Regions from separate parts of the Streptomyces sp. NPDC041784 genome, predicted to be linked through region 2. Evidence: riboswitches for the same ligand, from Rfam matches in the RefSeq annotation. Region 2 holds a riboswitch; each other region holds the start of a gene.
The links. A riboswitch is a leader RNA that binds a small molecule or an ion and turns the genes downstream of it on or off. The one in region 2 is predicted to bind S-adenosylmethionine.
Positions count from the first base shown of each region.

Region 1: it holds a riboswitch for S-adenosylmethionine, as region 2 does, so the genes downstream of both, thrC (threonine synthase) here and ACZ6D7_RS05280 (aminotransferase class V-fold PLP-dependent enzyme) in region 2, are expected to answer to the same signal.
Region 3: it holds a riboswitch for S-adenosylmethionine, as region 2 does, so the genes downstream of both, ACZ6D7_RS09175 (amino acid ABC transporter permease) here and ACZ6D7_RS05280 (aminotransferase class V-fold PLP-dependent enzyme) in region 2, are expected to answer to the same signal.

Region 1 covers NZ_JBVJAB010000071.1:200-10,167, forward strand. The annotation lists gene groL (chaperonin GroEL) at 1-1,551, opposite strand, end outside; gene ACZ6D7_RS47160 (cold-shock protein) at 1,875-2,081, opposite strand; gene ACZ6D7_RS47165 (MoaD/ThiS family protein) at 2,545-2,820, opposite strand; gene thrC (threonine synthase) at 2,817-4,112, opposite strand; SAM riboswitch class I at 4,131-4,277, opposite strand; gene ACZ6D7_RS47175 (glucosyl-3-phosphoglycerate synthase) at 4,458-5,402, shown strand; gene ACZ6D7_RS47180 (alpha,alpha-trehalose-phosphate synthase (UDP-forming)) at 5,508-6,989, shown strand; gene otsB (trehalose-phosphatase) at 6,977-7,849, opposite strand; gene ACZ6D7_RS47190 (DUF3263 domain-containing protein) at 7,959-8,189, opposite strand; gene ACZ6D7_RS47195 (ABC transporter substrate-binding protein) at 8,225-9,448, opposite strand; gene ACZ6D7_RS47200 (ROK family protein) at 9,731-9,968, shown strand, end outside.
Region 2 covers NZ_JBVJAB010000002.1:352,301-362,268, reverse strand. The annotation lists gene ACZ6D7_RS05315 (L,D-transpeptidase) at 1-557, shown strand, start outside; gene ACZ6D7_RS05310 (response regulator) at 592-993, opposite strand; gene ctaE (aa3-type cytochrome oxidase subunit III) at 1,172-1,792, shown strand; gene qcrC (cytochrome bc1 complex diheme cytochrome c subunit) at 1,869-2,681, shown strand; gene qcrA (cytochrome bc1 complex Rieske iron-sulfur subunit) at 2,678-3,736, shown strand; gene qcrB (cytochrome bc1 complex cytochrome b subunit) at 3,733-5,370, shown strand; gene trpD (anthranilate phosphoribosyltransferase) at 5,511-6,575, shown strand; SAM riboswitch class IV at 6,651-6,767, shown strand; gene ACZ6D7_RS05280 (aminotransferase class V-fold PLP-dependent enzyme) at 6,946-8,307, shown strand; gene ACZ6D7_RS05275 (Lrp/AsnC family transcriptional regulator) at 8,347-8,628, opposite strand; gene ACZ6D7_RS05270 (rhomboid family intramembrane serine protease) at 8,625-9,353, opposite strand; gene ACZ6D7_RS05265 (hypothetical protein) at 9,523-9,762, shown strand; gene ACZ6D7_RS05260 (NYN domain-containing protein) at 9,801-9,968, shown strand, end outside.
Region 3 covers NZ_JBVJAB010000003.1:564,281-574,248, reverse strand. The annotation lists gene ACZ6D7_RS09210 (LLM class flavin-dependent oxidoreductase) at 1-603, opposite strand, end outside; gene ACZ6D7_RS09205 (LLM class flavin-dependent oxidoreductase) at 596-1,705, opposite strand; gene ACZ6D7_RS09200 (NtaA/DmoA family FMN-dependent monooxygenase) at 1,702-3,078, opposite strand; gene ACZ6D7_RS09195 (LLM class flavin-dependent oxidoreductase) at 3,101-4,303, opposite strand; gene ACZ6D7_RS09190 (putative leader peptide) at 4,379-4,510, opposite strand; gene ACZ6D7_RS09185 (ABC transporter substrate-binding protein) at 4,570-5,595, opposite strand; gene ACZ6D7_RS09180 (amino acid ABC transporter ATP-binding protein) at 5,664-6,440, opposite strand; gene ACZ6D7_RS09175 (amino acid ABC transporter permease) at 6,437-7,414, opposite strand; SAM riboswitch class IV at 7,775-7,898, opposite strand; gene ACZ6D7_RS09170 (glutathione S-transferase C-terminal domain-containing protein) at 7,965-8,882, opposite strand; gene ACZ6D7_RS09165 (putative leader peptide) at 9,026-9,148, opposite strand; gene ACZ6D7_RS09160 (carbohydrate kinase family protein) at 9,287-9,968, opposite strand, start outside.

The DNA.
Region 1 (9,968 bases), on a different contig from region 2:
GACGGCCTCGGTGGTGAGGAACAGCGCGGCGATGGAGGCGGCGTTCTGCAGCGCGGAACGGGTCACCTTCGCCGGGTCGATGATGCCCTCGGCGATCATGTCGACGTACTCGCCGGTCGCGGCGTTCAGGCCGTGGCCGACGGGCAGGTTGCGCACCTTCTCGACGATGACGCCACCCTCGAGACCACCGTTGACGGCGATCTGCTTGAGCGGGGCCTCCAGGGCGAGCTTCACGGCGTTGGCGCCGGTCGCCTCGTCACCCTCGAGCTCCAGCTTCTCGAACACCTGGGAGGCCTGGAGCAGGGCCACGCCACCACCGGCGACGATGCCCTCCTCGACGGCCGCCTTCGCGTTGCGAACGGCGTCCTCGATGCGGTGCTTGCGCTCCTTGAGCTCGACCTCGGTGGCGGCACCGGCCTTGATGACGGCCACGCCGCCCGCGAGCTTGGCCAGGCGCTCCTGGAGCTTCTCGCGGTCGTAGTCCGAGTCGCTGTTCTCGATCTCGGCACGGATCTGGTTCACGCGACCCGCGACCTGGTCCGAGGAACCGGAGCCGTCGACGATGGTGGTCTCGTCCTTGGTGATGACGACCTTGCGGGCCTTGCCCAGCAGGTCGAGGGTCGTGTTCTCGAGCTTGAGACCGACCTCCTCGGAGATGACCTCGCCGCCGGTGAGGATGGCGATGTCGTTCAGCATCGCCTTGCGGCGGTCGCCGAAGCCCGGGGCCTTGACCGCGACGGACTTGAAGGTGCCGCGGATCTTGTTGACGACCAGGGTCGACAGGGCCTCGCCCTCGACGTCCTCGGCGATGATCAGCAGCGGCTTGCCGCCCTGCATGACCTTCTCCAGGAGCGGGAGCAGGTCCTTGACGTTGGCGATCTTGGAGTTCGCGATCAGGATGTACGGGTCGTCGAGGACGGCCTCCATACGCTCCATGTCGGTGGCGAAGTACGCCGAGATGTAGCCCTTGTCGAAGCGCATACCCTCGGTGAGCTCCAGCTCCAGACCGAAGGTCTGGGACTCCTCGACGGTGATGACGCCTTCCTTGCCGACCTTGTCCATGGCCTCGGCGATCAGCTCGCCGATCTGGGTGTCGGCGGCGGAGATGGAGGCCGTGGAAGCGATCTGCTCCTTGGTCTCGACATCCTTCGCCTGCTCCAGCAGGGCACCGGAGACGGCCTCGACGGCCTTCTCGATACCGCGCTTCAGAGCCATCGGGTTGGCGCCGGCGGCGACGTTGCGCAGACCCTCGCGGACCAGCGCCTGGGCGAGAACGGTCGCGGTGGTCGTACCGTCACCGGCGACGTCGTCCGTCTTCTTGGCGACTTCCTTGACCAGCTCGGCGCCGATCTTCTCGTACGGGTCCTCGAGCTCGATCTCCTTGGCGATGGACACACCATCGTTGGTGATCGTGGGGGCGCCCCACTTCTTCTCGAGGACGACGTTGCGGCCCTTGGGGCCGAGCGTCACCTTCACGGCGTCCGCGAGCTGGTTCATGCCGCGCTCGAGGCCGCGCCGCGCCTCCTCGTCGAACGCGATGATCTTGGCCATGTGAAGTGGTCCCTCCAGGACTGGGGGTGATTCCTTCGGACCGCGCCCGCGCCCGCGACGGACGGCTCGCATGCCGTGTGGTTCCTTGCCCCACCTGGCCTGCGGGCCTCACCGACCCGGTCCTTCGTTGTCACTCTCACCTTCAGAGTGCTAACGCCAATGATTAGCACTCGCCCATGCCGAGTGCAAGCGGCTCGGGCCGATCCGCAGGTGAACAGCGGCGCGCCCGCCGGTCCCCGGGCATGCCGAAGGGCTCGCACCCCAGGAGGTGCGAGCCCTTCGAAGATGAAACAGAAGAACGTCGCTGTCAGTCGGCGCGTGCTTCAGCCGGTCGCCAGGCGGACCATGTCCGCCTGCGGCCCCTTCTGGCCCTGCGAGATCTCGAAATCGACCCGCTGACCCTCTTCCAGGGTGCGGTATCCGTCCATCTGGATCGCGCTGTAGTGGACGAAAACATCCGCACCACCGTCGACCGCGATGAAGCCGTACCCCTTCTCCGCGTTGAACCATTTGACGGTGCCCTGAGCCATGCCTAACTCCCCTATTACTGGCCCTTGCACAGATCCACACTTCGTGGATCCGGGTCAGACCTCACCCCCCAGCTGGTTGGGGGCGTGCGCCGGAACGCGTCGACCGCGGCCGAATGTATCTGTCCAACTGCCCTCTGCAACAGGTCACTTGGACGAGAATTCTGGACGCACACGATCCGGAATGTGGCGAGAATTCGCCAGAATTCAGGGCAAGTCGGGCCCCGCAAATGCCACAAAAGCCACGAAAGAGGCGCACACTTTGGCTGCTTCTTATCGGGCTCAAGGCAGAAATCAAAGACTCCGGATCAGGGTTTCGCGACCCGGTTCCCCAACTGTACCGCGCTCAATCACACTGAATTGCCCCCTCCGCTTCTCTCACGGAGGGGGCAATTCGATGAACACTCGGTAATCACTGTTACCGACGGTTACTACCGGTGGGTACTGAACGACGGTCAACCACAGGTCAGCCGCCGGCGACGGCCGGGATGATCGAGACGCCGGCACCGTCCGGGGTCGCCGTCTCCAGCCCCTGCTCGAACCGCACGTCGTCGTCGTTCACGTACACGTTGACGAACCGGCGCAGCTTGCCCTGGTCGTCCAGGACGCGCGCGGCGATCCCGGTGTGGTTCTTCTCCAGGTCGGAGATGACCTCCCCGAGGGTCGCACCCTCGGCGGGCACCTCGGCCTTGCCGCCGGTGTAGGTGCGCAGGATGGTGGGGATGCGGACAGTGACGCTCATGCGAGGCCAGCCTCTCGGAAAGAGTCCAGGGTGGGGCGGATGGTCGCGGTGAGGCCGGTGCCGGCCACCGCGTCCAGGGTCTTCAGGCCGTCGCCGGTGTTCAGGACGACCGTGGTCTTCGTCGGGTCCAGCAGACCGTTCTCGATCAACTTGCGCGTGACCCCGACGGTCACCCCACCGGCCGTCTCCGCGAAGATCCCCTCGGTCCGCGCCAGCAGCTTGATCGCGTCCACGACCTGCTCGTCGTTCACGTCCTCCACGGCACCGCCCGTACGCCGCGCGATGTCGAGCACGTACGGACCGTCCGCCGGGTTGCCGATCGCCAGCGACTTGGCGATCGTGTTCGGCTTCTGGGGCCGTACGACGTCGTGGCCGGCCTTGAAGGCCACCGACACCGGCGAGCACCCCTCCGCCTGCGCACCGAAGATCTTGTACGGCCGGTCCTCGACCAGCCCCAGCTTGATCAGCTCCTGGAGCCCCTTGTCGATCTTCGTGAGCTGGGAGCCGGACGCGATCGGGACGACCAGCTGGTCCGGGAGCCGCCAGCCGAGCTGCTCGCAGATCTCGTACGCCAGGGTCTTGGACCCCTCCGCGTAGTACGGCCGCAGGTTGACGTTGACGAAGCCCCAGCCCTCGCCGGCCGGGTCGCCGATCAGCTCGGAGCAGAAACGGTTCACGTCGTCGTAGTTGCCCTCGATGCCGACGAGTTCGCCACCGTAGATCGCGGCCATGACGACCTTGCCCTGCTCCAGGTCGTGCGGGATGAACACGCAGGAGCGGAAACCGGCGCGGGCCGCGGCGGCGCCGACGGCACCGGCGAGGTTGCCGGTGGAGGAGCAGGACAGGGTGGTGAAGCCGAAGGCGCGGGCGGCCTCGATGGCCTGCGCGACGACACGGTCCTTGAAGGAGTGCGTCGGGTTGCCGGAGTCGTCCTTGACGTACAGCCCGCCGGTGACGCCCAGCTCACGCGCGAGGTTGTCGGCCTTGACGAGCTTGGTCCAGCCGGGGTTGATGTTCGGCTTGTCCGCCACGTCGGCCGGGACGGGCAGCAGCGGCGCGTAGCGCCAGATGTTCGCGGGTCCCGCCTCGATGCGCTTGCGCAGCTCCTCCGTGTCGTAGGAGGAGAAGTCGTACGCGATCTCGAGCGGGCCGAAACACTCCTCGCACGCGAAGACCGGGCCGAGGGGCACGCGGTGACCGCATTCGCGGCAGCTCAGCGCGGCGGCGGGGCCGAGGTCTACGGTGGATTCGGTAGTGCTGTCCGTGGTGCTTGCAACAGTCTGCGCAGCCATGTGAGGCGAGGCCCTTTCTCCTCATCTTCCTCACGACGCATCTCGCCGTGAGACGGATTTGGCACCTTCCCGAGCCGGGAGCCTCGCCACATCAATGTGACAAGACCGGCTGGAGGGTTGCCGGGGCTTCATCGGGCCGTATCCCTCTGCCCCTCTGGATGAGCGGTATGTAGTTGTTGAACTCGGCGAACAGCGGACGACCTCGGACATGCGATGGTCATCCGCGTTGTTCAAGACTGTAACCGAAGGCCAGGACAGTTGAGATAGTCGTCCGAACCGCGAGATGGATCACACGGTCACCCGCCGTGCACCCGGTGTGATCACGACAGTGAGGAGCCGCAGACTGTGCTGGAAGAAGTCGAGCGCTGGCTGACCACCCGCTCCTGGTCCGTGGCCGATCGTCCGCTGCACCGGATCCTGGCCGCGAAACGCGCCACCCATCAGTCGGTGTCCGTCGTCCTGCCCGCGCTGAACGAGGAGGAGACGGTCGGCGACATCGTCGCGGTCATCCGTCACGACCTCATGCAGCAGGTCCCGCTGGTCGACGAGATCGTCGTCGTCGACTCGGGGTCGACCGACCGTACCGCCGAGGTCGCGGCCGCGGCGGGCGCGCGGGTCGTCCACCGGGACACCATCCTGCCGCGCCTCCCGGCCGTGCCCGGCAAGGGCGAGGTGCTGTGGCGCTCCCTGCTCGTCACCACCGGGGACATCGTCTGTTTCATCGACGCCGACCTGAAGGAGTTCTCCTCCGACTTCGTCTCGGGCATCGTGGGCCCCCTGCTCACCGACCCCCAGGTGGACCTGGTCAAGGGCATGTACGACCGTCCGCTGGGCGGCGCGGCCGGCCAGGGCGGCCGGGTGACCGAGCTGATGGCCCGGCCGCTGCTCAACATGCACTGGCCGCAGCTGGCCGGGTTCGTCCAGCCGCTGGGCGGCGAGTACGCGGCCCGGCGCACCCTGCTGGAGCAGCTGCCGTTCCCGGTCGGGTACGGGGTCGAGCTGGGCATGCTGGTGGACGCCCTGCATCTGGTGGGCCTCGACGCGCTGGCCCAGGTCGACGTGGGGGTGCGCAAGCACCGCCACCAGGACGGCCAGGCGCTCGGCCGGATGGCGGCGGCGATCTACCGCACCGCCCAGCTCCGGCTGGCCCGCGGCCATCTCGTCCGTCCCTCCCTCACCCAGTTCGAGCGGGGCTCGGACGGTTTCGAACCACGCACCTACTCGGTGGACACGGAGGAACGGCCGCCGATGGCGGAGATCGCGGAGTACCAGTCGCGCAAGGTCGCGTAACACGGGCGTGGCGCCGTATACGGCCCGCGATACGGCCGGATATGGACCGTCCACACAGCGCGACCGTACGTTTGAGCGTTTCCGCGCCGGGCTAGGTTGAGGCGTATGGCTACCACGCACGAAGCTGCCGCTCGGGGTGCTCAGGTGCTGGTCGCGTCCAACCGCGGCCCGGTCTCGTACTCGCTCCGCGAGGACGGCTCGCTGGACCCGAAACGCGGAGGCGGTGGGCTGGTCTCCGGCCTGTCGGCCATCGGCCCGGACGCGGGCGCCCTCTGGGTCTGCTCCGCGCTCTCCGACGGCGACCGCGAGGCGGTCCGGCGCGGGGTCGGCGAGGAGGGCGTGCGGATGCTGCCCATTCCGGCCGACGTCCACGCGGACGCCTACAACGGCATCGCGAACTCGGTGCTCTGGTTCATCCACCACCTGCTGTACCAGACCCCGCTGGAGCCGGTCTTCGACACGGAGTTCCGGCGCCAGTGGGCGTCGTACGAGACGTACAACCGGGCCTTCGCGCAGGCGCTGGCGGAGGAGGCGGCGCCGGGCGCGGCGGTCCTGGTGCAGGACTACCACCTGTGCCTGGTCCCCGGGATGCTCCGGGAGCTCCGCCCCGACCTGCGCATCGGCCACTTCTCGCACACGCCGTGGGCGCCGGCGGACTACTTCGCCCTGCTGCCGCGGGACATCCGCGAGCAGCTGGTCCTGGGCATGCTCGGGGCGGACCGGCTGGGGTTCCTGACCCACCGGTGGAGTGATGCCTTCTCGTCCTGCGTCCAGGCCCTGGACCTCGACGTGGCCGCGCGGATGGCTCTGTCGGGGGTGCCGGAGTCGTTCCAGTACGTGCCCGGCTGGAAGGGCCCCGGCCACCGGACCTGGCTCGGCGTCCACGGCCTCGGGGCCGACGCCGACTTCCTGCGCGAGCGCTCGCACCGGCCGGACGTCGAGGAGCGGATGGCCGCCCTGCGCGAGGAGATCGGAGAGGGACGGAAGACGATCGTCCGGGTCGACCGGACCGAGCTGTCCAAGAACATCGTGCGCGGCCTGCTGGCCTACCGGCAGCTGCTCGACGACCACGAGGAGTGGCGCGAGCGGGTGGTCCATGTGGCCTTCGCCTACCCCTCCCGCCAGGATCTGGCCGTCTACCGCGACTACACGGCCGAGGTGCAGCGCCTGGCCACGGAGATCAACAAGACCTACGGCACCCCCGGCTGGACCCCGGTCGTCCTGCACGTGAAGGACGACTTCGCCCGCTCGCTCGCCGCCTACCGCCTCGCGGACGTGGCCCTGGTCAACCCCGTCCGGGACGGTATGAACCTGGTCGCCAAGGAGATCCCGGTGGTCTCCGACGAGGGCTGCGCGCTGGTGCTGTCCCGGGAGGCGGGGGCGTACTGGGAGCTCCGCGAGGACGCCCTCGTCGTCAATCCGTACGACGTGCTGGAGACCGCCCGTGCCCTGCACGAGGGTCTCACCATGAAGCCGGAGGAGCGGGCCGAGCGCACCAAGAGGCTGGCGGCGGCCGCGACCGCGCTGCCTCCGGCCCGGTGGTTCCTGGATCAGCTGGAGGCGCTCCGGGAGATTCAGCCCAGCTGACCGGCCAGCTCCCGCAGCAGCCGTACGACGCCGGCGGGCCCGTCGACGACGAGGTCCGCGCGGTCGGCCAGTTCGGTGACCTCCGTGCTGCCGCTGCACACCAGCAGGCCGGGGACGCCGTCGGAGCGGAGTTTGTCCACGGCGGCGAAGGCGGGGAGGTCGCCGAGGTCGTCGCCGGCGTAGAGGACCGACCGGGCGCCGGTCTCGCGGACGTGCTCCAGCAGGGCCACGCCCTTGTCCATGCCCGGCGGGCGCAGTTCCAGGACCATCCGGCCGGGCTCGACGATCAGCCCGTGCCGGGTGGCGAGGTCGGTGAGGGGCGCGCGCAGGGCGTCGAAGGCGGCCTGGGGGTCGGTGGCCCGGCGGGTGTGGACGGCGACGGCCCGGCCGCCCTTCTCCTCCACCCAGACGCCCGGCTCGCCGCCGGCCGCGTCGAGGATCCCCGGCAGTTCGGCGCGGACGGCGGCGACGCCCGGATGCGGGGGCGGGGCGGTGAGGGTGCCGGTCCGGGCGTCCCAGCGCTCGGCGCCGTAATGGCCGAGGACGGCGAGATGCTCCAGCCCCCGCGCCCCCGCGAACCCGCCGTTGCGTACGGCGACCTCGGCGGGCCGGCCGGTGACGACGGCGACGGCGGCGACCTTGGGGGCGAGTGCGGTGAGCGCGGCGAGGGCGTCGGGGTGGGCCCGTGCGTCCTCGGGGTTCGCGACGATGGGGGCGAGGGTGCCGTCGAAGTCGAGCCCGACGAGGGTGCGGGAGGGCCTGGCGAGGATCGCGCCGAGCCCCTCACGCCCGGCGGGGGTGGTGGGGACGGGGGTGGGGGTGGGTACGGGTTCCTCGGAGTGCGTCTCATGGATGCCCATACGCCGACGATATCCGCGGGGCACGGCGACCGGGGGGCGAGGCCACGGGACCGAGCCACACCGAGACCCCGTCGGCGGCTCGGCGGCTCGGCGGCTCGGCGCCTAGCGATCAGCGTTCGGCGCGGCGGGTCTCGCGGACCCTGCGCAGTCTGTTCACCGTCACCGGGTCGTGGGCCAGGGCGCGGGGGTCGTCGAGGAGGGCGTTGAGGAGTTGGTAGTAGCGGAGCGGGGAGAGGTCGAGTTCCTCGCGGATCGCACGCTCCTTCGCGCCGGGGCCGGGGAAGCCGCGTCGCTCCAGGGCGAGGACGGCGCGCTCCCTGTCCTCCAGCTGTTCCTGCATGCCCTGAACGGTAACCCCGGCCACCGACAGCCGACTCACTCCCCGGCGGCGCTCTCCGCGGTCGCGGCCGTCGTCTGGAGGTCGCCCAGCACCGTGGCCGGACTGCCGGACGGGGTCACGGCCCGGCCGATCTCCTTCTTGATCGCCGCGCTGACCTGCGCCCAGGAGGTCCGTCCGACCGGGTAGAGCTGGGAGAGCGGGAGTTCCTCCAGGAACGGCTGGAGGTCGGCGTCCTCCTTGGCCGTGCTCATGACCTGGGAGGCGGAGTTGGTGACCGGCAGCAGGTCGTACTCGCGGGAGAAGTCGAGCACGTTCTCCTCGCTGTAGACGAAGTCGAGGAAGTCGCCGATCTGATCGGCGTGCCCGTTCTTGCGGAAGGCCAGCATCCAGTCGGCGACGCCCATGGAGACCTTGGCGGGGCCGTCCACGCCGGGCATCGGCACCATGCCGAACTTCACGCCCTTCTTCGCGGCCGCCTTCATCAGGGACGGGTGGCCGTTGAGCATGCCGACGTCACCGTTGGTGAAGGCGGCGAAGGCGTCGGCGCGGTTGAGCTCGGCGGGTGCGACCGGTCCGGTCAGCCCCTTGCCGACCAGCTCGTTCTTCAGCCAGCCGAACGTGTCGACGTTCTCGGTGGAGTCGAGGCTGTAGCTGCTGACGGTCTGGTTGTAGCCGCCCCCACCGCTGAGCAGCCACTGCATGGTCTCGGCCTGCGCCTCCTCGGAGCCGAGCGGCAGCGCGTACGGGTACTTCACGCCGTCCTTCTTCAGCGCCGCCGCGTCCTTGGCGAGGTCGTCCCAGGTGGTCGGCGGGGTGAGGCCGGCCTGTTCGAAGAGGGTCTTGTTGTAGAAGAGCAGCCGGGTGGAGGAGGCGAACGGCATGCCGTACTGCACGCCCCGCACCTTGCCCGCGTCGGCGAGCTGGCCCACGAAGTCGGCCTGGACGGGGATGGAGAGCAGCTCGCCGGCCTTGTAGAGCTGGTCGGCGGCCGCGTAGTCGGCGTAGGCGCCGATCTGCGCCATGTCGGGCGCGTCGCCGGCGTCGACCATCTCCTTGACCTTGGCGTCGACGTCGTTCCAGGAGTAGACGGTCACCTCGACGGTGACGTTCGGGTGATCCTTCTCGTACGCCGCGACGAGCTTGTCCCAGTACTTCTCGGAGCTGTTGGCGGCGCTGTCGCCGTAGTCGGCCGCGACCAGTCTGAGGGTGACGTCGTCGGAGCCTCCGGTGAGTCCGCAACCGGAGAGGACCGCGGCCATGCCCAGTGCGGACACCCCCGCGATCGTCCCGCCGATCTTCCCCGCGACCGTTCCCGACTTTCCTGCCCGCGCCTGCACTGGCCTCTTCTCCCGACTGCTCACTGCGTCCGATTGTCCAATGGATGGACAAGTGATTGTTCATACCAATGGACCGCTATCCGGATTAAGGTCTACACCACCCGTGTGGACTAGACCTCTTTCGGCCCTCTTGGAGCGGGACCGTACCCCCAACCCGCGCAAGTGGACTAGACCTCTTGCGGGTAATCGGTCCACACTGTTCCCGTGAGACATGTCATCGCCCTCGACGTGGGCGGCACCGGGATGAAGGCCGCGCTGGTCGGGACCGACGGCACCCTGCTGCACGAGGACCGCCGGGCCACCGGCCGCGAGCGCGGCCCCGACGCGGTGGTCGCCGCCATCCTCGACTTCGCCGCCGACCTGCGCGCCCACGGCATCGACCTGCTCGGCGAGCCCGCGGCCGCGGCCGGCGTCGCGGTGCCCGGGATCGTCGACGAGACCC
Region 2 (9,968 bases):
AGGACCTCGAACTCACCATCGGCGACCGGGTCGTCGCCGTCACCGACGCCTCCGCGCACCGGATGACGGTCTACCGCAACGACGAGGCGGTCACCACCATCCCGGTCACCACCGGCAAGCCCGGCTTCGAGACCCGCAACGGCGTCAAGGTCGTCCTGGGCAAGGAGTACCTCGTACGCATGCGCGGCACCACCGTCGGCATCGCCGAGGGCTCCTCGGAGTCGTACGACCTCGACGTCTACTACGCCACCCGCGTCACCTGGAGCGGCGAGTACGTGCACGCGGCCCCCTGGAGCGTCGGCTCCCAGGGCTACGAGAACGTCAGCCACGGCTGCACCGGGATGAGCACGTCCAACGCGGCCTGGTTCTACGAGAACGTCCGCCGCGGCGACCTCGTCAAGGTGGTCAACAGCTACGGCAACACGATGGAGCCTTTCGGCAACGGCTTCGGTGACTGGAACGTCGACTGGAAGAAGTGGACGACGGGCAGCGCGTTGACGAACACCGGGCGGGCGACACCGCAGGACACGACGACGCTCAGGCCCGTGCTGGTCTGAGCGCCGGCCCCCGGGGACAGCCCGGTCCGCCCCCTCAGGCGCTCTGGAGCCTCTTCTGCCGCAGCAGGGTGGCCAGGGCCGCCGCGAACTCCACCGGGTCCACAGGCAGCGTCACAGCGGCGTCCGCGCGGCTCCAGGTGGCCAGCCACGCGTCCTGGGGCCGGCCGATGAGCAACAGCACCGGCGGGCACTGGAACACCTCGTCCTTGATCTGCCGGCACAGCCCCATGCCCCCCATGGGCGCGGCCTCGCCGTCCAGGACGACGACATCGATGCCGCCCCGGTCCAGCTCGCGCACGACCGCCGCGGACGTGGCGCACTCCAGGAACTCCACCACGGGCACATCGGGAGCCGGCCGACGGCCAGTGGCCAGCCGTACCTGCTCGCGGGTGTTGGAGTCGTCGCTGTAGACCAGCACCGTGGCGGTCGCCTGCATGCTTCCTCCGTGACATCGGCGTCGTACGGACAGAACCGTTGCGGCGGATGCTACTCCCTTGAACACCCCGTCAACACTGCTTGGAACACGACTTCGATGGGCCATCCGGGCAGTACACGACGTGCGAACACTCCGAACGGCACCCCCCGGAGTGAGGGCGGGATAAGCGACCGACATAATGTCGGTCGTGGCGACAGCAACGACAGTAGAAACCGGGCACGCGCACCCGTCGGTCAATCGGCCGAACCTCACCAGCGTCGGAACCATCATCTGGCTGAGTTCCGAGCTGATGTTCTTCGCGGCCCTCTTCGCGATGTACTTCACCCTGCGATCGGTGACCGGTCCCGAGTTCTGGAAGGAACAGGCCGACGCCCTGAACTTCCCGTTCTCGGCGACGAACACCACGATCCTGGTGCTCTCCTCGCTCACCTGCCAGCTCGGCGTGTTCGCCGCCGAGCGCGGTGACGTGAAGAAGCTCCGGGGCTGGTTCATCATCACCTTCGTCATGGGCGCGATCTTCGTCGGCGGTCAGATCTACGAGTACACCGAGCTGGTGAAGCACGAGGGGCTCTCGCTCTCCTCGGACGCCTACGGCTCGGCCTTCTACCTGACCACCGGCTTCCACGGTCTGCACGTGACGGGCGGCCTGATCGCCTTCCTGCTGGTCCTCGGACGCACCTACGCGGCCAAGAGGTTCACCCATGAGCAGGCGACCGCCGCGATCGTCGTGTCCTACTACTGGCACTTCGTCGATGTCGTCTGGATCGGCCTCTTCGCCACGATCTACATGATCAAGTAGCGGGACCGTTCCGCGCGCCGCAGAAGCGCACATCCCAGAAGCATCGACGCAGAAGATCCTGACACCGGGGTAATCCGTGAAAAAGCTCTCCGCACGACGACGCCATCCGCTGGCGGCGCTCGTCGTCCTACTCCTCGCGCTGGCGTGCACGGGGGGGCTGTACGCCGCGTTCGCGCCCGCGAGCAAGGCGCAGGCAGATGAAACCGCCCAGTCCCTGGCCATCGACGAGGGCAAGAAGCTCTACGCCGTAGGCTGCGCCAGCTGCCACGGCACCGGCGGTCAGGGCAGTTCCGACGGTCCGAGCCTGGTCGGCGTGGGCGCCGCGGCCGTCGACTTCCAGGTCGGCACCGGCCGTATGCCGGCCGCGACCTCCCAGGGCGCCCAGGTGCCGAAGAAGAAGGTCATCTACACGCAGGCCCAGATCGACCAGCTGGCCGCGTACATCGCCTCCCTGGGTGCCGGCCCGAACGTCCCCACCGAGGCCCAGTACGGCTCGGAGGGTGCCGACATCGCCAAGGGTGGCGATCTGTTCCGCACCAACTGCGCGCAGTGCCACAACTTCACCGGCAAGGGCGGTGCCCTCACCGACGGCAAGTACGCCCCGACCCTCGAGGGCGTGGACCCGAAGCACATCTACGAGGCCATGCAGACCGGCCCGCAGAACATGCCCTCCTTCCCCGACACGACGCTGTCGGAGCAGAACAAGAAGGACATCATCGCGTACCTGCACGCGGTCAACGGTGACGAGACGGTGAACCCGGGCGGTCTGGAGCTGGGTGGCCTCGGCCCCGTCAGCGAAGGCCTGTTCGCCTGGATCTTCGGCCTCGGCGCACTGATCGCGGTCGCCGTCTGGGTCGCCGCTCGGACCGCAAAGGCCAAGAAGTCATGAGTAGCCAAGACATTCCAGAAGAGAACCTGCCCGCTGAGCAGGACCACGCGCACGGTGCGGTATCCGTGGCGGACGAGAAGAACCCGTTCGCCGACCCGGGCCTGCCGCCCCACGAGCACCGCATCCAGGACATCGACGAGCGGGCCGCCAAGCGGTCCGAGCGCGCGGTCGCCTTCCTGTTCACGCTGTCGATGCTCGCGACCGTCGGATTCATCGCGTCCTTCGTGACGATCCCGGCCGACAAGTCGATCTTCGTGTTCCCGATCGGCCACCTCAGCGCGCTGAACTTCGCGCTGGGTCTGACGCTGGGCACGGCGCTGTTCACCATCGGCGCCGGCGCGGTCCACTGGGCCCGCACCCTGATGTCCGACGTCGAGGTCGCCGACGAGCGTCACCCGATCGCGGCTCCCCCCGAGGTGCGCGCCAAGGTCCACGCGGACTTCAAGGCGGGTGCCAAGGAGTCGGCGATCGGCCGTCGCAAGCTGATCCGCACCACGATGTTCGGCGCGCTCACCCTGGTGCCGCTCTCCGGTGTCGTGCTGCTGCGCGACCTGGGCCCGCTGCCCGAGGACAAGCTGCGCCACACGCTGTGGGCCAAGGGCAAGCTGCTCGTCAACATGAACACGAACGAGCCGCTGCGTCCCGCGGACGTCGCCGTCGGTTCGCTCACCTTCGCCAAGCCCGAGGGCCTGGAGGAGCACGACGAGAACTTCCAGAACGAGATCGCCAAGGCCGCCCTGATGATCGTCCGGCTCCAGCCCGACGACATCAAGGACCAGCGCGAGCTCGAGTGGTCGCACGAGGGCATCGTGGCGTACTCGAAGATCTGCACCCACGTCGGTTGCCCGATCTCGCTGTACGAGCAGCAGACGCACCACGTGCTGTGCCCCTGCCACCAGTCCACCTTCGACCTCTCCGACGGAGCCAAGGTCATCTTCGGCCCGGCCGGTCACGCTCTGCCGCAGCTGCGCATCGGCGTGAACGACGAGGGCTACCTCGAGGCGCTCAGCGACTTCGAAGAGCCCGTCGGTCCTGCTTTCTGGGAGCGCGGATGAGCACCACAGAGAACACCGAGTCCCGCGAACGCGGGAAGGCACCGGCCGGCGAGCGGGTCGCCGACTGGGCCGACGGCCGGCTGGGGATCTACTCCCTCGCCAAGGCCAACATGCGCAAGATCTTCCCCGACCACTGGTCGTTCATGTTGGGTGAGGTCTGCCTCTACAGCTTCATCATCATCATCCTCACGGGTGTGTACCTGACGCTGTTCTTCCACCCGTCGATGAACGAGGTGGAGTACCACGGCAGCTACGTCCCGCTCCAGGGACAGCTGATGTCCGAGGCGTTCAGCTCGACCCTGCACATCTCCTTCGACGTGCGCGGCGGTCTGCTCATCCGGCAGATCCACCACTGGGCGGCGCTGATCTTCCTCGCCGGCATGTTCGTGCACATGATGCGCGTGTTCTTCACGGGCGCGTTCCGCAAGCCGCGTGAGATCAACTGGCTGTTCGGCTTCCTGCTGTTCGTCCTGGGCATGTTCACCGGTTTCACCGGTTACTCGCTCCCGGACGACCTGCTCTCCGGCACCGGTGTCCGCTTCACCCAGGGCGCCATCCTGTCGATGCCGATCGTCGGCACGTACATCTCGATGTTCCTGTTCGGCGGGGAGTTCCCGGGCCACGACTTCGTGGCGCGGTTCTACTCGGTCCACATCCTGCTGCTGCCGGGCATCATGCTCGGCCTGGTCGTGGGCCACCTGATCCTGGTCTTCTACCACAAGCACACGCAGTTCGCGGGCCCCGGCAAGAGCAACAAGAACGTCGTCGGCATGCCGCTGCTGCCGGTGTACATGGCCAAGGCCGGAGGCTTCTTCTTCCTGGTCTTCGGTGTCATCGCGGTCATCTCCGCGGTCGCGCAGATCAACCCGATCTGGGCGATGGGCCCCTACCGTCCGGACCAGGTGTCCACCGGCGCCCAGCCCGACTGGTACATGGGCTTCGCCGAGGGTCTGATCCGCTTCATGCCGGGCTGGGAGATCAACATCTGGGGCCACACGCTGGTCCTGGGCGTGTTCATCCCGCTGCTGCTGTTCGGTGTCGTCCTCGCGGCGCTGGCGGCCTACCCGTTCATCGAGTCGTGGATCACCGGCGACAAGCGCGAGCACCACATCCTGGACCGGCCGCGCAACGCGCCGACCCGTACCGCGCTGGGCGTCGCCTGGGTCACGATGTACATGATCACGCTGGTGGGTGGCGGCAACGACCTGTGGGCCACGCACTTCAACCTGTCGATCAACGCGATCACCTGGTTCGTCCGGATCTTCTTCTTCGTCGGGCCGATCATCGCGTACATCCTCACCAAGCGGATCTGCCTCGGCCTGCAGCGCCGGGACCGCGAGAAGGTGCTGCACGGTCGCGAGACCGGCACCATCAAGCGTCTGCCGCACGGTGAGTTCATCGAGGTGCACGAGCCGCTCAGCCAGGAGCAGCTCTTCACGCTCACGGCCCACGAGCAGTACGAGCCGGCCGCGATCGGTGCCACCGTCGACGAGAACGGTGTCGAGCGCAAGGTGAAGGGTTCCGAGAAGCTGCGCGCCAAGATCAGCGACGCGTACTTCGGCGAGGACCAGCAGATCCCGAAGCCGACCGTCGAGGAGTACAAGGAGATCACGAGCGGCCACGGCCACCACTGATCGCCAGGCGTCGCCACGCCTTGAGTGAAGGGCCCCGTCCGGTCTTCGGACGGGGCCCTTCGCCGTGCCGTCCGGCTGGATAGGGTGGGATCACACTCTTCCGCGAGTCCCTACTCGTACGTACACACCCAGGAGCGGCTATGAGCGCTGTGACCCCCGCTGGAGGCGACACCGCGGCGGGCCGTTCCTGGCCCGCCCTGCTGAACGGCCTGCTGGCCGGCCAGGACCTGTCGGCGGACGACACCGCCTGGGCGATGGACCTGATGATGCGCGGCGAGGCGACCGACGCGCAGATCGCCGGGTTCGCCGTGGCGCTGCGGGCCAAGGGCGAGACGGTCGCGGAGATCAACGGGCTCGTGCGGACGATGTACGAGCACGCCAATCTGATCGAGGTGCCGGGCCGGACCGTCGACATCGTCGGCACGGGCGGCGACGGCGCCAAGACGGTGAACATCTCCACGATGTCGTCGATCGTCGTGGCCGGCACCGGCGCGAAGGTCGTCAAGCACGGCAACCGCGCCGCGTCCTCCGCGTCCGGTGCCTCGGACGTCCTGGAGAAGCTGGGCGTCAATCTGGAGCTGACGCCGAAGCGGGTGGCCGAGGTGGCCGAGGAGGCCGGGATCACCTTCTGCTTCGCCATCAAGTTCCATCCGGCACTGCGTCATGTGGGCGCAGCCCGCGGCCAGTTGGGCATCCGTACGGTGTTCAACGCGCTCGGCCCGCTGACCAACCCGGCGAAGGTGCGGGCGCAGGCGGTGGGAGTCGCCGACCCGCGCATGGCGCCCATCGTCGCCGGTGTCTTCGCCGAGCGAGGCAACTCCTCCCTCGTCTTCCGCGGCGACGACGGCTTCGACGAGCTGACCACCACGGCCACCTCCCGGGTGTGGGTGGTGCGCGACGGGAAGGTCACCGAGGAGACCTTCGACCCCCGGGACGTCGGCATCGAGCTGGTCCCGGTGGAGGCCCTGCGCGGCGGGGACCCGTCGTACAACGCGGAGGTCGCGCGGCGGCTGCTGGAGGGCGAGCCGGGCCCCGTCCGGGACGCCGTCCTGCTGAACTCGGCGGCGGCCCTGGTGGCCCTCGACCCGGGCGGGGCGACGCTGGCCGAGCAGATCGGCGCCGGGATGGCGAGAGCGGCCGAGGCCATCGACTCGGGTGCGGCCCGGCAGGCGCTGGAGCGCTGGGTGGCGGCCAGCAACGCCTGATACGACCCGATGGTCGTCCCGCGATCCGGACACGGGTTGCGGGACGACGATCACGTCGCGTACGTTCCTGTACCAGGTCATGAGTGACAGTCATGAGGCCCCGGCCGACTGTCCGGCAACCCTCCGTCCGTGGCGGGGTGCCCCGGGTGAGGACCAGGTCGTGGGCAGTGAGGTCCACGGCAAGCGCGGACCCCTCGCACACTTTTCGAGAGTGTGGGGCCAGGGGTCCTGGTCGTCGAGGAGCCTTCCGTGAGTCAGCGAATGCGATAGGGCGTAGAGCCCCGCCTCCGCATCCCTTCTTTCCTTCCTCCGTGCTGGAGCGCCGTCCGCTCGCACGGTGGTTTCCCCTTGCCTCTCACGGGAGTTCGCCATGTCCGTCTCCACCGCTGCCGCCGCCCAGACCGTTTGTGCCCCGCTGCCCGTTCTGGGCCGGGATGTCACCGTCCCGCTCGTCACCGGCGGCGAGGTCACCTACGCGGCCCTCGACTACGCGGCCAGCGCCCCCGCCCTCCAGCGCGTCTGGGACGACGTGGCGGCCTACGCCCCGTACTACGGCAGCGTCCACCGCGGCGCCGGCTACCTCTCCCAGCTCTCCACGGACCTCTTCGAGAACGCCCGCCGGACCGTCGCCGAGTTCCTCGACTGCCGCGCCGACGACCAACTGGTCTTCACCCGCTCGACGACGGACTCCCTCAACCTGCTGGCCCAGGCCCTGCCCGCCGGCTGCCAGGTCTTCGTCTTCGAGACCGAGCACCACGCCTCACTGCTGCCCTGGCAGGACGCTTCTGTCACCTACCTCGACGCCCCGCGCACCCCGAGCCAGGCCGTCGAGACCCTGGAGCGCGCCCTCGCCGCCCGCGACCCGTACGGCCCGGCCCTGGTCTGCGTGACCGGCGCCTCCAACGTCACCGGCGAGCTGTGGCCGGTACGGGAGCTGGCGGCGGCCGCGCACGCCCACGGTGCCCGGATCGTCCTGGACGCCGCCCAGCTGGCCCCTCACCACCCGGTGTCCGTCCGTGACCTCGACGTCGACTGGGTCGCCTTCTCCGGCCACAAGCTGTACGCCCCCTTCGGCTCCGGCGTCCTGGCCGGCCGCGCCGACTGGCTGCGCGAGGCCGACCCGTACCTCGCGGGCGGCGGCGCGAGCCGCCGGGTCACCCGGCGCGAGGACGGGGGAGTGGACGTGGAGTGGCACGAGAGCGAGGCCCGCCACGAGGCCGGCTCCCCGAACGTGATCGGCGCCTACTCCATCGCCTCGGCCTGCACGGCGCTCACCGAGGCCGGTTTCGACACGCTGGTCGCGCGGGAGCGGTACCTGATCGAGAAGGTGCGCACGGGCCTCGCCGAGGTCCCGGCGGTCCGGATCCTCTCCCTCTTCGGCGACGACGCCCCCCGGGTCGGGGTGATCTCCTTCGTCGTCGACGGCTGGAACAGCTCCCACTTCGCAGCCGCCCTCTCCGCCGAGTACGGCATCGGCGTCCGCGACGGCCTGTTCTGCGCCCACCCGCTGGTCCGCACCCTCCTGGGCGGCGCCCCCGAGGCCCAGGGCGAGTGCGGCGCCCCCGAGGCCGCCCCGGGCGAGAAGTCCCTCAACGCCATCCGGGTGAGCTTCGGCGCCGGCACCCCCGACGAGCACGTGGACCGCTTCGTCACGGCCGTACGCGCCCTGGTGAGCGAGGGTGCGCGGTGGACGTACCGGACGGAGAACGGCCGCTGCGTCCCGGCGGTCTAGCCGGTCCGCCGCCGGGGGCGGTGTTCGGTGTTCAGGCGGTCAGGAGTCCAGACCGATCGCGAACGCCGCCTCCAGGTCGTGCTGCGAGTACGTCCGGAACGCCACGTGGGTGTCCGTCGCCTCCACGCCGGGGATCTTGCTGATGCTGCCGGGGATCACCTCGGCGAGGTCCTCGTGCCGCTTCACCCGCACCATGGCGATCAGGTCGTAGGTCCCGGTGACGGAGAAGACCTCGCTGACACTGTCCAGCGAGGCGATCCGCTCGGCGATCTCGGGGATCCGGTCCACGCTGGTCTTGATGAGGACGATCGCGGTGATCACGGCTGGTTCTCTCCCTCGGGAGCCGGAGCTGGGGCGGCCTTCACTCTAGTGGTACGGCCGAAGCGCGCCCACGCGTAGCCGAGGCCCAGCCCGAAGCCCACCAGGTGCGCCAGATAGGCCACCCCGGGCCCCTGGGCCGCCCGCCCCGCCGCCACCCACTGGAGCGCCGCCCAGAACGGCAGCACGACCCAGGCGGGGAACCGCAGCGGCAGGAAGAACAGGAACGGCAGAAGACTGGTCACCCGCGCCCGGGGGAACAGGTACAGAAACGCGCCCAGCACCGCGGAGATCGCCCCCGACGCCCCGACCAGCGAGGACGACGACTCGGCGTGGGCGGCGGCGTACCCGAGCAGCGCGAGGTAGCCGCAGCCGACGTAGAACAGCGTGAACTGGACGCGGCCCATCCGTTCCTCGGTCATCGCCCCGAAGACGTACAGGAAGAGCATGTTGCCCAGGAGGTGCACCCAGCTGCCGTGGATGAACAGGGCCGTCGCCGGGGTCAGGGCGGCCCCGGGGGAGTCCTGGAAGAGTTCCACCGGGATCACGCCCCAGCGGCGGAAGTAGGCGCGCTGCGCGGCGAGCAGCCCGTCGCCGGAGCCGTACGCGGGATTGATGCCCGCGGCCGGGCCGATCACGAAGATCGCCGAGCACAGGGCGATCAGCCCATGGGTCACCGGAGCCGTCCGGAACGCTCTGCCGACGGGTCCGCTCCAGTTGCCGATCATGAACACAGAGCATGGCGTAACGGGACGCACCATCCCGTACCGCCTCGCCGCCGCGGACGGATGGGCGGCGACTACCCGCCAGGCCGTAGGGTTACGAGCCACACACGGCGGGGAGCCTCCGGCGCGACCCCCTCGCACGACCGACACTAGAAGGAAGCGGACAGTCACCATGACGGTTCCCCTGCCGACCGCCTCGACGCGGTGGCGCTGCACCCTCTGCGGCAACCTCACCCGGTTCGACGTGACGCGCTCGTCGAAGGTCGTCGAGTACATCCACCTCGACCTGGCGGGCGAGCCCAAGGTGGAGGAGCGCGAGGTCGTCAGTGAGACCATCGAGTCGGTGCGGTGCCGCTGGTGCAACGCCGTGGACCAGGTGGAACTCGTGGATCGGCCGGGCGCCGACTCCTGACGGAGGCGGCCCCGCACAGGCATTGTGGGGTGTGACGGATGGTGGAGAGCGCAGGCGGGGGGCCGGGCGACGGCGCCGCTGAGGTGCTCGACCGTCCGCTGCCCGACGGCGTGCGCCGGCGGGTCGTGCAGATCGTCTCCGACGGGTTCGGCGGGCTGACCGTCGGTGAACTGCCCGCGCAGCTCAGGCAGTACGCCCGGTTCGCC
Region 3 (9,968 bases), on a different contig from region 2:
CTCCCCTGGGACGGCGTTGGCCTCGACACCCTCCGGGGAGCGGTAGGTGCCGGCGAGCAGGGCGAGGATGTCGTCGATCTGCTCGGCGTAGTCCTGGGATACAGCGCCGGGCAGCAGGAGCAGCCTGCGCTGGAGTGCGATCCGGGGTGAGCCGAGGAGGTTCTCGAAGGAGAAGCGGGGCGGGATGAGCAGGCCGTTCGGTGCCCGGCCGTCGACGACCGGGGTCGCCGTGGGCGGCGGGGTGGACGGCGGCCCGGACGGGCCCCCTCCGGAGCGGCCCAGGCCCAGGTCGAGGCGGCCGGGGTGCAGGGCGTCGACCAGGCCGAACTCCTCGACCGTGCTCAGGGCCGTGCGGTGGCCGAGCTGGACGGCTCCGGAGCCGAGCCGGATCGTGGAGGTCGCGGCGGCGGTCAGCGCGAGGACGACCGCCGGGGACGTACCGGCCACACCGGGGTTGAGGTGGTGCTCGGCGAACCAGTAGCGGGCGTAGCCGAGACGCTCGGCCCGCCGGGCGAGGTCGATGGAGTTCCGCAGCGCGTCCGCGGCGGTGGAACCGGAGGAGACCGGGACCAGGTCGAGGACGCCGAGAGGTGTCTCAGGCACGGGCGGGCTCCCCGTCGGCCGGTGCTCCCGGGAGCACCGGTGCCGCCGGGAGCACCGGTCCCCAGGCGAACGGCGGGTCCGGTATCTCCTTGCGCAGCACCGGCGCCACCGCCGACTGGAACAGCTCCAGCGAGTCCCGGTGCCGGGTGTCGCCCAGTCCGCCCGCGTCCGCGTGCAGATGCAGCACCGAGTGGCCGAACCGCTCGTGGTAGCGGTGGACCTTGTCGACGACCTGCTGCGGGCTGCCGATCAGGGCGGAGCTGCGCTCGACGAAGTCCTCCAGGGTCTCGAAGACCACGGGCAGTCCGGCCTTGCGCTGGAACTCCAGGTTGCTCTCGAAGACCGGCCGGTAGACCTCCCGCGCCTCCTGCGAGGTGCGCGCCACGTACAACCCGGCCGAGCCCGCGCCCACCGCGATGTCCGCCGGGTCGTGGCCGTAGTGCTCCCAGCGTTCGCGGTAGTGGCGGATCAGTTCGGCGTAGGGCTCGATGGGATGGGTGACGTTCGCCGAGAACAGCGGGTCGCCGTAGCGGGCGGCCAGGTCCACGGACTCCTTGCTGGTGGCGCTGCCGTGCCAGACGCGCACGGGCCGCTGGTACGGTCTCGGCCACACCTCGGCGTCGGTCAGCGGCGGGCGGAACCGGGTCGCCGCGGTGACCTTGTCGTCGCGCCAGATCTGCCGGAACACCTCGTAGCTCTCGGCGTTGCGCTCCCACTGGTCCTCGGGGGTGACCCGGAACAGCTCGCGCTGAGCGGCTCCGTTGCCCTTGCCGATGATGAGGTCCAGCCGGCCGCCGGAGAGGTGGTCGAGGGTGGCGTAGTCCTCGTAGGCGCGGACGGGGTCGAGGAGGCTGAGGGTCGTCACGGCGGTGAACAGCCGGATCCGCCGCGTCAGGGCGGCCACGTGGCTGAGGACGACGGTCGGCGAGGAGGAGATGAACGGCCGCTCGTGCCGCTCCCCCACGCCGAAGCCGTCGAAGCCGAGTTCCTCGGCGAGCAGGGCGTTGTCGAGCACCTCGCGGAAGCGGTCCTGGGTGGACTTCAGGACGCCGGTGACCGGGTCCGGGCGGTGCACGATCAGGGTGATGGCGAGGAACTTCACGAGGCCACCCGAGCGGTGCTGTCCGCCTCGTCCGGGTACGCGAGGCCGAGGTGGTCCCTGAGCGTGGTGCCCTCGTACTCGGTGCGGAAGACGCCCTGTTCCTGGAGGAGCGGGACGACCTTGTCGGCGAAGTCGTCGAGGCCGCTCGGGGTGATGTGCGGGACGAGGATGAAGCCGTCGGCGGCGTCGGCCTGCACGTACTCGTTGATCGTCCTGGCGACGGTGGCCGGGGAGCCGACGAAGTTCTGCCGGTTGCCGGTCTCGATGACCAGGTCGCGGATCGACCAGTTGTTGGCTTCCGCGAGCTCCCGCCATTCGCGGGCGGTGGCCAGCGGGTCGCGGTACATCCGGACCTGGGCGCGGCCGCGCGCGATGTGGTTCTCCCCGAGATCCGGGTCGATGTCGGGCAGGGGGCCCTCCGGGTCGTAGCCGGACAGGTCCCTGTTCCAGACGAATTCCAGGTGCTTGAGGGCGGTGGCGCCGCTGACCTGCTGGCGGCGCACGTCCTTGGCGATCTCCTCGGCCTCGGCGTCGGTGTCGCCCAGCACGAAGCTCGCGGCGGGCAGGATCAGCAGTTGGTCGGCGCGCCGGCCGTACTTGGCGAGGCGTGACTTGACGTCCGTGTAGAAGGCCTGGCCGGCGTCGAGCGCCGCGTACCGGCTGAAGATCGCGTCGGCGGACGAGGCGGCGAACTCGCGGCCCTCGTCGGAGTCCCCGGCCTGGAAGATCACCGGGCGGCCCTGGGGGCTGCGGGGCACGTTGAACCGGCCCTGGATGTCGAACTGCCGGCCCTCGTGGACGAAGGCCCCGGCCTTGGCGTCCTGGAGGAAGGTGCCGGTGCCCTGGTCGGCGACGATCTCGTCGCCCCGCCAGGAGTCGAAGAGCTCGCCCGTGGTGGCGAGGAACTCCTTGGCGCGGGCGTACCGCTCGCCCTGCGGGAGGTAGCCGCCACGGCGGAAGTTCTCGCCGGTGAAGGCGTCCCAGGAGGTGACGACGTTCCACGCGGCGCGGCCGTCGGAGAGGTGGTCGAGGCTGGCGAACTGGCGGGCCACCTCGTAGGGCTCGTTGAAGGTGGAGTTGATGGTGCCGGTCAGGCCGAGGCGCTCGGTGACGGCGGCGAGCGCGGCCAGGATCGTGAAGGTGTCGGGGCGGCCGACCACGTCCAGGTCGTAGATCCTGCCGCCCTGTTCGCGCAGCCGCAGCCCCTCGGCGAGGAAGAGGAAGTCGAACTTGGCGCGTTCGGCGGTCCGCGCGAAGTGGGCGAAGGAGCTGAACTCGATATGGCTGCCGGCCCGCGGATCGCTCCACACGGTGGTGTTGTTGACGCCGGGGAAGTGCGCGGCGAGATGGATCTGCTTCTGGGGCTTGCTCATGGTCGTCGGCTCTCCGTCCGGCTCAGGCTGCGGCGTAGCGGTTGGCGGGGCGGCTCAGGCCGAGCAGCCCGCGCAGGGTGTCGGCCTCGTAGGCACGGCGGAAGGCCCCACGGCGCTGGAGTTCGGGGACGAGGCCCCGGGTGATGGACGGGAGGTCATGGCCGGCGACGGCGGGGCGCAGCCGGAACCCGGTCAGTCCGGCCGCCCGGAAGTCCTGGAGCAGATCGGCGAGTTGGGCGGGCGAGCCGGCGAATATCCGGGCGTCGCTGCGGTACTCCTCGCCGGCGAGGGCGTCGAGGCGGTCGCGCCGGGCGGCGGCCTCGGCCGGGTCGTCGTCGAGGAAGACCACCAGGTCGCCGAAGACGTGCAGCGGCTCCGCGGCCCGCCCCGCCCGCTCCTGTTCGGCGCGGATCTCGGCGACGATCGCACGGGCCTGGCCGGTGTCGTGCGGGGTGACATAGCCGATGTCGGTGGCGCGGGCCACCAGCCGGTAGGGGACGGTGTCGTGCGCCAGAGCGGTGACCAGGGGCTGGCCCTGCGGCGGGCGCGGGGTGATGGAGGGCCCCTTGACGCTGAAGTGGCGGCCCTCGAAGTCGATGTAGTGGAGTTTGTCGCGGTCGATGAAGCGGCCCGTGGTGACGTCCCGGATCTCCGCGTCGTCCTCCCAGCTGTCCCAGAGGCGGCGCACGACCTCGACGTAGTCGGCCGCCTCGTCGAACAGCTCGGTCACCAGGTCCTGGGTGGCCGGGGAGTCGTAGGCCTCGATCCGGGGGATCGTGCGGCGGCCGAAGTGGGCGGCCTCGGTGGGGCGGGCGGTGATCTGGACACGCAGGCCGGCCCGGCCGGTGCTCACGTAGTCGAGGGTGGCGATCGCCTTGGAGAGGTGGAACGGCTCGGTGTGCGTGGCCACCACGGTCGGCACCAGGCCTATGTGGTGGGTGAGCGGGGCGACGCGGGAGGCGATCAGCACGGCGTCGAGGCGGCCGCGGACCTGGTCGGTGCGGTCGTCCGGGTCGAGGAAGTGGGAGGACTGCGGGCCGAGGCCGTCCTCGATCGTCACGAAGTCGAGCAGTCCGCGCTCCGCCTCGGCGACCAGATCGGCCCAGTATCCGGCGGTGAACAGCTCACGGGGTCGGGCGACGGGCTCGCGCCAGGAGGCGGGGTGCCAGCCGGTGCCGTCCAGAGCGACGGCGAGATGCAGCGGGGAGGAGGGGGTCGAGGACACGAGGGTGCCTTCCTGGAGGTCCGTACGAGAGCGCACGTCACCCGCGTCAAGGGGTGCCGCTTCGGGGAACGGGTGTCAGGAGCAACAGAGCGCGCCGGCCACGCGCTGGAGGTCTATGTGAGGCCGGGAGGACAGGTGCACGGCGTGGAATGTGTGCGTCACGGCCGGCACCTCCCCCTGTCGGGCGCGCGTCGGCGCCTGTCCCATCTCGTCATGAGTCACAACGCCCGGGCCCCGCCGGGTGTTCCCGGCGGGGCGCCGGTCGGTCAGGAGTTGTCCAGCGGCAGTCCGGGCGGGTTGATCTCGGACTTGGCGACGGCCTCGTTGGAGAGGTTGTAGGCCGCCAGCCACTTGGCGTACTGCCCGTTCTCGATCAGGTGGTTGATGGCGTCCGCGACCGGCTTGGCGAGGCCGCTGTCCTTCTTGGCGGTGGCGGCGATCAGGCCCTGGAGCGTCTCGCCGGCGCCGGAGAAGGTGCCCGCGTTGCGGGTGGCGTTGGCCGTGCCCGCGGTCTGGGAGACGTTGTAGGCGATCCCGGGGTTGGGGCCGAAGAACGCGTCGATCTTGCCGCTGGCGAGCGCCAGGTAGATGCCGTTGCGGTCCGGGTAGTACTTGACGGTGAGCTTCTTGCCCTCGGACTCCAGCTTCTTCTTCCACTCCAGGAGGATCTTCTCCTGGTTGGTGCCGGAGCCGACGGTGACGGTCAGTCCGGCGAGGTTCTCGTAGTTGCCGTCGAAGTTCCACTTGTTGGACTTCTTGACCTCCCAGCCGAGGTTGTCCTGGCGGTAGGAGGCGAACTCGTACTTCTTCTTGCGCTCCTCGGTGTCGGTGACGTTCGAGAAGGCGACGTCGACCTTGCCGCTGTCGATGCCGACGAAGAGGTTCTCCCAGGTGAAGTTCTTCGTCTCGGGCTTCAGGCCGAGGACCGCGGCCACCAGGCGGCCGAGGTCGGGCTCGGCCCCGGTGAGGGTCTTCTGGTCGTCGCCGACGTACGCCAGCGGGGCGAAGCCGGAGGGCAGGGCGCCGATGCCGATGGTCAGCTTGCCGCTCTTCTTGATCGCGTCGGGCAGTTCGGCGCTGATGGACTTGACCTCGGAGACCTTCAGGACGGTCTCCTTGGCGGCACCGTTGGACACCCGGCCGATGGTCACGCTGCCTGCGGCGGCGCCGTCGGCCGTGGTGGCGGCCTCGCTGTCACCACCGCAGGCGGCGAGCCCGGTGGCGAGGGTGGCGACCGCGGTCGCCGCGGTGATGCCGCGAATCAGGCTGCGTCGGGTGAAGTGGGCAGACATGGCCGTCCTTTGTGACTCAGAGGGTGGTGAGGGTGTGGCGTGGGGGGAAGTCGTGGGGCGCGTCGGTGTCAGAGCACCTTGCTGAGGAAGTCCCGGGTCCGCTCGTGCTGCGGTCGGTCGAGAACCTCGGCCGGCGGGCCCTGCTCGACGATCCGTCCGCCGTCGATGAAGACGACCCGGTCGGCGACCTCGCGGGCGAAGCCGATCTCGTGGGTGACGATGACGAGGGTGGTGCCGCTGGTCGCCAGGTCCTTGATGACCGCGAGGACCTCGCCGACGAGTTCGGGGTCGAGGGCCGAGGTGGGCTCGTCGAAGAGGATGACGCCCGGGCGCAGCGCGAGGGCGCGGGCGATGGCGACGCGCTGCTGCTGGCCGCCGGACAACTGCCGGGGGTAGGCGCCGGCCTTGTCGGCGAGGCCGACGCGGCCGAGGAGTTCGCGGGCGAGTTCCTGGGCGGCGGCTCTGCTGAGCTTCCCGGTGGCCACGGGGGCGGCGGCGACATTGTCCAGCACGGTGAGGTGCGGGAAGAGGTTGAAGTTCTGGAAGACGAAGCCGATGCGGCTGCGCTGGGTCAGGATGGTCCGCTCGCTCAGCTCGCGCAGACGGCCGCCGTGCCGGCGGACTCCGATCGGCTCGCCGTTGATGCTGACGTAGCCGATCTCCGGCTTCTCCAGGTGGTTGACGACCCTCAGCAGGGTGGACTTCCCGGAGCCGGACGGGCCGAGGATCACGGTGACCTCGCCGGGCCGCACGGTGAGGTTCACCCCGTCCAGCACCCGGTGGGTGCCGTACCACTTGTGCACGTCGTGGACCTCGACGGCGGCCGGTGCGGTCTCGGTGGTCATACGGCGGCCTCCTTGCGCAGCCGCTGCCTGAACTCGACAAGGGCGCTGCGGAATTGCTGGAGCGGGGTGGGCGGCAGGGAGCGGGTGGCGCCCCGGGCGTAGTACCGCTCGACGTAGAACTGGACGACGGACACCACGCTGGTGAGGATCAGGTACCAGACGGTGACCACGAGGAGCAGCGGCACGATGTCGCCGGGGTAGGTGGCGCCCATGGTCTGGGCGGTGCCGAACAGGTCGAGCAGCGACACGTAGAAGACCAGCGAGGTGGACTTGATCAGGCCGATCAGCTGGTTGACGTAGTTCGGGGTGATCGAGCGCAGGGCCTGTGGGAAGACGATCTTCCAGAACTGGTAGCCCTTGGGCAGGCCGAGGGCGGCGGCCGCCTCGTGCTGGCCCTGGTCGACGGAGAGGATGCCGCCGCGGACCACCTCGGCGGCGTAGGCGGCCTCGTTGAGGCTGAGGCCGACGACGGCGATCGCCATGTCGGTGGCGAGCCGGGACTCGTCGAAGGTGAAGAAGGCGGGTCCGAAGGGGACGCCCAGGCTCAGCGTCTGGTACAGGGCGCTGAAGTTGTAGAGGAAGAGCAGCACCACGATCAGCGGGATGGAGCGCAGCGCCCAGACGTAGGTCCAGCTGACCGCGCGCAGCACCGGGCTCCTGGAGAGCCGGGCGAGGGCGAGCAGGATGCCTCCGACGAGGCCCAGCACCGCGCTGTAGGCGGCGACTTCGAGGGTGATCAGCAGTCCGTCGAGGATCACTGGCCGCAGGAACCAGTAGCCGAAGCGGTCCCATTGGTAGAAGGGGTTGGAGACCAGGCCGTGGACGAACTGCGCGACAAGGACCAGGGCGACGGCGGTGGCGATCCACCGTCCGGGCCGGCGCAGAGGCTGGACTCGCTGGGCGGCGAGCTTCTCCGACGGCGTGTCGAGGGCAGGTGCTTCGGCGAGGGTCACGGCACCTGGGGGTTCACTCATGAGGGGCTCCGGCGGGAGTCGGGTACCCCGGACGGGCACAGCCGTGGTGGCGGCCGTGGTGAGGCGCACGGCGCACGGATGTGTACACGGAACCGGGGTGGGGCGGTCAACGGCACACCGATCGGGCGGTGTTCGTCAGGAACGCGGAGGCGGGGCGAAGGGTGGTGAGAAGGATTCAGCCCCGACAGCGGGCACGGCCCGGTGCGGTACACAGTGCGCTGTTCACGCGGAGCAGATCGACGGCGCGGTCGGCGACGAGGGGCTGGGCGGACGGCCGTACGCAGCCCCGGAGGCGGCGGGGCGCCGTCCTGAGAGCTGCGTACATGGGGTTCTCCGTCACTGTCGCGGCCCCCGAAGGGGCCCTCGCGCTTACCGAATCGTCCTTGCCGGAACGGCATCCGGTCCGGTCGTCACCTGGGGCACCCCACCGCGGCGCGAGGGTTGCCGGTCAGCAAGCCAGGGCTTGTCGCTGACACTCATGACCGTTCTGGGCCGTAAGTTAAGACGGGTGCCCGAGCGAATGTCAACGCCGGTCCACGGGCTGGAACGGCTACTGGACGGGCGCGGTGTGCGCCGCCCAGTCCAGGATCTGCACGGCGGAACCGGCGGCCTCCAGGCCCTGGCAACGGGCGTGGTGGCGGCGGGCGATGCCGTCGAGGTCGAGGTGGGCGCCGAAGGCCGGGTGGCCGGCCAGACGGCGGGCGTAGGCCCACAGGGCGGGGTGGCCGGCGATGCGGTGCACCGCGGCCGCGTCGAGATGATGGCGGTGGACGGTGTCCAGCTGGACCAGAGCGACCCACAACTCGACGTCGGCGGCGGTGATCTGATCGCTGATCAGATACGGCTGCACACTCAGCCCCTGGTCCAGCACGCCGAGCGTGTGAAGCAGGGTGTCGAGCGCGGTGGCGCGTTCCGTGTTCCCGGCGTTCCCGGCGTCGGCCGCCCCGGCGCGCTGCGCGGCCGCCTCGATGCCCTGGGCGCACATTCGCTCGACGGCCTCGATCTCCGACTCGGCGCCGCACGGGTACAGCATGGCCCGGCCGCCGCCGAAGCTCCCCCAGCCTTCGGCCGGGGGGACCCCCGTCTCGCTGAGCTCGGCAAGGTCACGGGCGATGTCGGGCCCGTGGGTGGAGACGATGCGGCCCGACCAGTCGTCGCTGAGCACGGGCGCGGCGGCCGGTCCGGTGTAGCGGTGGGCGCTGGCGTCGTAGAGCGGGCGCAGCGCGGAGTGGCCGCCGTCGGGACGGTCCGGGACGGCGGGCAGGAAGGTGACCGGACAGGACCGGTCCAGGCCGAGGAGGCTGTGGGTGACGGCGATGCGCAGCCCGTCGGGGTCGGCCGGTGACAGGTGCAGGCGGTAGCGGCGCGGTACGGCGTAGTGGCCGCTGCGGGCGTCGCGGCCGATGCGGCCCCGGAAGGCGGGGGCGGGGCGGACGGACAGCCGGGCGGCCGGTGGTGTGACGGACATGAGTCTCCCCGGGGGCGGCGCGCGCGGCGGACCGGCGCGCGGCGGATGCGACGTCGGAGTGGGAGGCGGACCTCGTCGGCGCGCGCCGGGCGGCGGTGCCCAGGGGGCACCGCCGGGGGCGGTGGGCGCGGGAGGGGTCCGGCTCAGCCCTGGTGGCTGATCGCGCTGCACACGCGCTGCAGGTCGATGTGACGGCGGGAGGTGAGCAGGGGCGACGACCATGCCGTACGGCTCGCTCGGCCGGTGGCAGGCTCCTGTCGTCCCATGATTCCCTACCCGTTCACTAGGATTCCCGTACCGAGTGTCGATCGGCCCCCGTCCGTCGTCAAGGGGGCGTCCACCAGGTGAGTCCGCGGCCGCGGTTCCCTCACTCCGGCCGGCCGTCGCGCCCCTCCGGCGTCATCTCACGCGTGGGACGTGGCCGTCGCGGCGAACGCGTCGGCGGCGGCGAGGTCGAAGTCGCCGTGGTCGCTGCCGAGGCCCTGCGCGACGAGCGCCGCGGCGGCGCTGCCGAGGACGGCGGCGTCGCTCGGCGTACGGCCGAGGCCCACGCCCCGCAGATAGCCCGCGGAGAACGCGTCGCCGCACCCGGTGGTGTCGACGACGTCGACGACGAAGGCGGGCACCGGTTCCGCGCCGTCGGCGGTCACCACGAGCGCGCCGTCCCCGCCGCGCGTGACGGCGACGACGCCCGCCCCGGCGCCCAGGAGCTTGCGCGCCCCCTTGAGCAGGTCGTCCTCGCCGGTGAAGCCGAGGACCTGGTCCTCGTTGGGCAGGAAGTGGTCGATGTGGGGCAGGGCCGCCTCGATCTGCTCGAAGCCGCCGAGGACACCCGGCGCGAGCAGGTCGACGGAGGTGACGACGCCGTGCTCCTTGGCGTACGACAGGATGCGGGTGGCGGTGTCGACGCCGATCAGCTCGGGGCCGCCGAGGTGCAGATGGGTGGCCTGGGCGAGGGCGTCCCAGGGGACGTCGTCGAGGCCGTAGGTGATGTTGGCGCCCAGCAGGTGGAGCGAGGGCCGGTCGCCGTTGGGGCGGATGGGCAGAACGCTCGCGGAGGTGGCGGTGTCCGTGCGGCGGACGAGG